One region of the Paenibacillus sp. FSL R5-0519 genome, then DNA from elsewhere that is predicted to be linked to it. Evidence: riboswitches for the same ligand, from Rfam matches in the RefSeq annotation. Region 1 holds a riboswitch; the other holds the start of a gene.
The links. Region 1 has a riboswitch for thiamine pyrophosphate ahead of thiC (phosphomethylpyrimidine synthase ThiC). Riboswitches for the same ligand answer to the same signal wherever they lie in the genome.
Positions count from the first base shown of each region.

Region 2: another riboswitch for thiamine pyrophosphate. It lies ahead of MKY73_RS27345 (ABC transporter substrate-binding protein); the one in region 1 lies ahead of thiC (phosphomethylpyrimidine synthase ThiC).

Region 1 is NZ_CP150234.1:5,868,357-5,871,539, forward strand. Features, by position in the region: gene thiC (phosphomethylpyrimidine synthase ThiC) at 277-2,061, opposite strand; TPP riboswitch at 2,478-2,591, opposite strand; gene MKY73_RS26330 (IclR family transcriptional regulator) at 2,740-3,183, opposite strand, start outside.
Region 2 is NZ_CP150234.1:6,100,336-6,103,518, reverse strand. Features, by position in the region: gene MKY73_RS27350 (thiamine-binding protein) at 1-197, opposite strand, end outside; gene MKY73_RS27345 (ABC transporter substrate-binding protein) at 462-1,502, opposite strand; TPP riboswitch at 1,722-1,834, opposite strand; gene MKY73_RS27340 (phospholipase D family protein) at 2,079-3,183, shown strand, end outside.

The sequences.
Region 1 (3,183 bases):
GTGACCCGCCACAGGTTGACGGCCTGACGGGTCACTTCATCTGAACTTGCTGCACTCGGAGGAATACCCACCGCAAATGCTGTGCAGGAGTAGCCATTGGCCTGGCTACTCTTATTTGTGTTTACTTACATTCATTTTATTAAACATCTGTCAGACAATCAACCATAATACTGATAAAAAGTATCAGGAAGCTGATCAATACGACGAAGAAGATATGATAGCAGTATGCTCACCTTCAAATGATGTCAGACTTCCCAGCTTGCGCTGTACCCGCGCTTAGGAACGTGTCCGATACTCTTCTGCCTTTTCCTGCATACCCGCTGCTACAGCCTCATTCTCGGACAATCCTTTATCCGCCGCAAAAGCACGAATGTCTTGCGTAATGCGCATGCTACAGAACTTCGGCCCGCACATCGAGCAGAAATGAGCTTCTTTGGCCCCTTCTGCCGGCAGCGTTTCATCATGGTAGGACAGTGCCCGTTCCGGGTCGAGTGACAGGTTAAACTGATCCCGCCAGCGGAACTCGAAGCGTGCCTTGGACAGCGCATCATCCCGGCGCTGGGCGCGTGGATGGCCTTTCGCCAGATCCGCGGCATGGGCTGCGATCTTGTAGGCAATAACCCCTTCGCGTACATCATCCTTGTTGGGAAGCCCCAAATGTTCTTTTGGCGTAACGTAACAGAGCATGGACGTACCGAACCAGCCGATCATGGCCGCACCAATAGCGGACGTAATATGATCGTATCCCGGGGCAATGTCGGTCGTCAGTGGCCCCAGTGTGTAGAATGGTGCCTCTTGGCATATCTCCATCTGAAGATCCACATTCTCCTTGATCTTATGCATCGGTACATGACCCGGGCCTTCAATCATCACCTGCACATCATGCTTCCACGCGATCTGCGTTAATTCCCCAAGTGTAGCAAGCTCCGCCATCTGAGCTTCGTCATTGGCATCGTAGATGCTTCCTGGGCGCAGTCCATCCCCGAGAGAGAACGCCACATCATACCTTTTCATAATTTCGCAGATTTCTTCAAAATGGGTGTACAAAAAATTCTCCTGATGATGCGCCAGGCACCATGCTGCCATAATGGACCCGCCCCGGGACACAATGCCTGTCATCCGCTTGGCGGTCATCGGAATGTAACGCAGCAGCACCCCTGCATGAATCGTAAAGTAATCCACGCCCTGCTCTGCCTGCTCAATGAGCGTGTCACGGTACAACTCCCAGGTCAGCGCCTCAGCCTCTCCATTCACCTTCTCCAGCGCCTGATACAGCGGCACCGTACCAATCGGCACTGGGGAGTTACGAATGATCCATTCCCGGGTGGTATGAATGTTTTTGCCTGTGGACAGATCCATCATCGTATCTGATCCCCATCGTACCGCCCAGGTCATCTTCTCGACTTCTTCCTCGATGGAGGAAGATACAGCGGAATTGCCGATATTGGCATTGATCTTCACGTGAAAATGACGACCAATCAACATCGGCTCACTCTCCGGGTGGTTGATGTTGGAGGGAAGAATAGCCCGTCCACTCGCCAACTCCTGCCGCACGAATTCAGGTTCCACGCCTTCACGGATAGCGGCATACTCCATCTCTGGTGTAATCATGCCCTGCCGTGCATAATGCATCTGCGTGACACAACGCCCAGCCTGAGCACGCAGTGGTTGTCCCCGAAATCCAGGGTATTCCTCTGCCCCGGCTCTCCGCCCTCCAGGCTTTAATCCGTTATCCTCGGGTTGAACGGCTCTGCCCTCATATGCTTCAACATCACCGCGTTCCATAATCCAATGATTTCGGAGCGCAGGTAATCCCTTCCGAATATCCATCTGGAATTCGGGATCGGTCATGGGGCCGCTCGTATCGTAGACACGCAGCGGTTCGTTATGCTCCACCCCTTGGGGAGTATTCGTGTCATGAAGGGCTATCTCACGCTCCGGTACAGCTATGTCCGGCCGTGAGCCCTGAATGTAGACTTTGCGGCTGCCCGGAAAGGGCTGAACCCGTCCGGCCGCTCCTGTTTCCTTTTCCACCTGCTGACCGTTATGTTCCTGTTCCATCGCTTGCTGTCCCGTTTGATTTCCTGTACTCATGTTCGCTCGTCTCCTCCTTAGTGTTCGTTCGCTGGTTTGGTTGGTAGCATCATTGGCTTGCTTACGTACCTATCCCAAATCATGCAGAGCGCAGAGAAGAAAGAGCGATCCTACAGCAGACCAGCGGAGACATTTTCATGTACAGTTCACAACAGACCCGAAGTTAGCACATATCATGGATCTACGCCAAGTACTCTCTTCATCCAAGCCCACTTTCGCAGGTTATTGAAAAAGCAGTCCATGGAGTCTGTGATATATCGCCCGTTCACTGTAATAAAAAAAGCCGGTCCCCGAAGGAACCGACTTGAATGTCCATCACCAATAATGCTCCTGTGTGCAGCTCCTTATCGGAGACCTTCAAGAGTCACATGTGGTGGTTGTGGTCATATCGCCGATTACTTCCCTACGCTGGTATGATCCAGATCAGGTGCAAAGGGTCCGGAATCTCATGCGATTCCGTCTCAGTCCGGACAATTCGGACTCCCCCAGTAACGTTAACAAGTTGCGGCTTACATAAGCCGCCATTCATATTCAATGAAGCTGGCCCCACTGGGCCGTCCATTACAGAGTAGCGCAACCGGAACATAAAAACAACCTTTATATTCCAGATCACCAGCTCAATTGGAGAAAAACCTTACCTCAACATCAGGATAACATAAGCCCCATCTGCGTAGCAGCATCCTTCAACACAGGTGCGTATTCATGCAATGTCTCCTGTGAGAGTCGACTAACAGGCCCTGAGACCGAGAGGGCAGCTGCAATATTGCCTCGGCGATCCATAATCGGTACAGATACCGCAGCAGCTCCCGGCTCACGCTCCTCATAACTCGTCGCATATCCGTTATCCCGGATATCTCCCATTTGCGCCAAATACACCGCCGGATCAATAAACACCGGCCACTCCGGCCCGTTCATCAGTTCCTCACGATCCTCGTCCGTGGCAAACGCCATCAAGACTTTGCTGGATGCGCCAACAGACAGCGGGAGTCTAACACCGACGGGAGCGACCCGGCGAATCGCCTGATCACTTTGCACAGCCTGAATCCGAATCCGCTCACTGCCATCACGCAGGTACAGACTCACGGTCTC
Region 2 (3,183 bases), 230 kb from region 1:
ACAAGTACCTCGTGCATCTTACGGACAACCTCCAGCAGTTCCTCCAATTCCCCCTCCATCGTGGTGTCGAGCGCGTTCACCTGATATTTCAGGCCAGATTGCTGAATAACTTCAATGGCGCGATCTACGTATGGATATGAGTTCTCGCCATTTGGCGTTTTTGGAATAACCTGAATGCTAAGTAGTGTGCTTGCCATGAGAGATCACTTTTCCTTTCGGGTTGGGTTATATAAGCTGAACCTAGGGAATTTACACTTTACCACTTCGATTGCAGTACCCTCTTCCGATCGCTGTTATCCCCAGATTTCTTGAATCCATTTTCAATGGGGAAATCCGGGGATAGCGTATGCTTCCGATGAAGCTTTCTTTCAGAAAGCTTTTAGGCGAACACTCCGTTTCTTCAGATGGGTTCTGCATTCTTCGTTCTTGTGCACATAAAGGTCAACTTAACAGCTAGATTATTATTGGGGTAGAAACTCGTTCGTATATGCTTTGCTCACATCGATCTGTTCATCCAGCAGTTTTTTGCTAAACATCCAGTCCGTGTAGTTCTGCCACACTTCCTGTTTCTGTTCTCCCCAGCGCGGGGCGTCATCCGTGTACTTCGGACTCAGCCATTTCTGGCTTGCCAGTACCAATTCCTTGTCCAGATCCGGGACGGCTTTGACCAGGATGTTCGCTGCTTCTTCGGGATGATCAATCGCGTATTGATACCCTTCGGAAGTGGCTTTCAGGAATGCTTTCACCAGCTCAGGGTCGTTCTGAATCGTCTGCTCGTTCGTTACGAGGACAGGCGTGTAGTAATCCAGTGCATCGGAATAATCCTTCACATATAACATGTCGATCGGTTCCCCGCGCAGTTCAGCTTCAATCCCCGTCCAGGCATAGAAAATCCACGCAAAATCAATGTCCCTTTTTACTGCGGTGAAAAAGTCGGCGTCACCCATGTTAATGTTTTTTACTTTGGATACATCCGCACCTTCGCCCTCCATAATGGATTGCATCACGGCTTCTTCCACAGGGGAACCCCACCCGCCATAGGTTTTGCCTTCAAAATCTTTCGGCGACTTGATATTCCGATCCGCAGGAGCAGCGAACCCGGATGTATTATGCTGAATCACTGCTGCGATGGAGACGAGTGGAACACCCTGTGTGCGGGCTTGGGTTACACTCTCCTGATAACTTACGCCAAAAGGCACTTCATTGGATGCAACCATCGTATCTGCGCCGCCGGCACCTGGCTGAACAATCTCCACGTTCAAGCCTTCGGCCTTATAAAAACCTTGGTCTACGGCCGCATACAAGCCGGTATGATTCGTGTTTGGTGTCCAGTCGAGCACCACTTTAATATCCTTCAGGGCTGCGTTGTCGCCCTCATTGCTGCTCTCCGTATTCGTGCTGCCGTTCTGTTCAGCCGGGGCAGCTTCTTTACCGCCACATGCGGCCACAGTCACCAGTAGTACACATAAGAGCAATAGTCCCATTGTTTTACGCCATTTCATCTGTGATTCTCTCCTTCGGTATGTCCGGCCAGTGGCACGGGTACTCCTTGGCTTCATATCCAAGCTTCTTGCATAAATCGACAGATTTATACCAGCTATGATCCGGATAACGTCACTTTTTTTAGCTCTCTGGCTATATAAAAGAACATTAAAAAAGCGCCCCGTAATCCGGGACGCGTGCAGGCGTTAGAGAGGTGGCGTTCAGCCATAGGGCTGTGCCATTTCGATATACTCCGATTCCTACGCTGGCATGATCCAGATCAGGTCTAAGGGTTAGTATCTTGGTGGGATACACTCTCAGCCGGCCAATTCCGACTCCCCTGGGAAACTATGAAGTTACGGGCATTACTAGGTGTAATTATAGGCCAGAGGCCCAGTTGTGTCCAGTCAAGAACTGGATGGGAACGGATTTCGGGTCATCGTCTACTTGCTTCTAAGCCGCTTCGGTGATTAGTTTTTGATCGTTTGGCCTTGAGCCGAGCAGCTTGATTCATTTAAACAACATAATTTAGAGACAAAAGGAGATAGTACTGCTATACCAATAATTACTTTTACATAAAAATGGGGGAGTACTGAATGATCCTTAAAACCATAATCGCAATGATTCTGTGTTATAGTGCCTACGTTTTTTTCACAGCCTACCTTTTATTTTTGGTTCCGTCTCCATCTGCTATTGAAAATACGGATATACAAAAATCGTTAACAGAAGGAAGTACAACAGATCGTGTAATGCTCCTGGAGGACGGCTTTCAATCGGGTCAGGTGAGAATCCAGACCATTCGAGAGGCAAAAACAAGCATCGACCTGGCCTATTACTCCATTCAAAAAGGAAAAACATCTCAGCTTTTTTTTGCTGCTTTATTCGATGCGGCTGATCGGGGGGTTCAAGTTCGAATCATTTTAGACGGGATTTTTCACAGCATGCGCGGAGAATTGCGTGATATTCCAGATGCCATTGCAGCTCATCCCAATGTGGAATTAAGATATTATGAACCACTCCACCTATTTATGCCATGGACATGGCATAATCGTCTGCATGACAAGATCCTTCTTGTAGACAACACATATGGCATCATTGGCGGCCAAAATATTGGTGATAAATACATGGCATTGCAACCCCCAAAAGACTATGTTTTTGATCGCGATGTCCTTGTTTACAATGCAAACGATAATACGAACAGCACGGTTGTTGAAATGAAACAATATCTAGATCAGTTATGGAACCATCCATTCACCAAACCAGAAAAACATGCAAAACGTCAGCATCATGCAAAAGGGTTAAAAGAGCTGGCTCAACTGGCCGAGTTATATAAAGAAGCACAGGCTCAGAGCGATCCTTTTGTGAAAGTGTTGCCTAAGGAGTGGGTTCGAGGAGCGCTTCATTCCGACCACGTTGCTTTCATTCACAATCCAATCAAAAGACTGTATAAAGACCCGATCATGTGGAGAGCATTTGTTCATTTCGCCAATCAAGCAAACTCGAAAGTATACTTTCAGACGCCATATGCCATTCCCACTAAGAAAATGGAGAAAGCAGTACATCTGTCGATGAATCCAAAAGCAGAATGGATCATGCTAACCAATTCAATCCAGCAGACCCCTAACCCTTTGGCTTTCGCGGGATACTTAAGCTCTAAGGAAATGTTGCTTGATACCAGTCTGGCCATTTATGAATACCAAG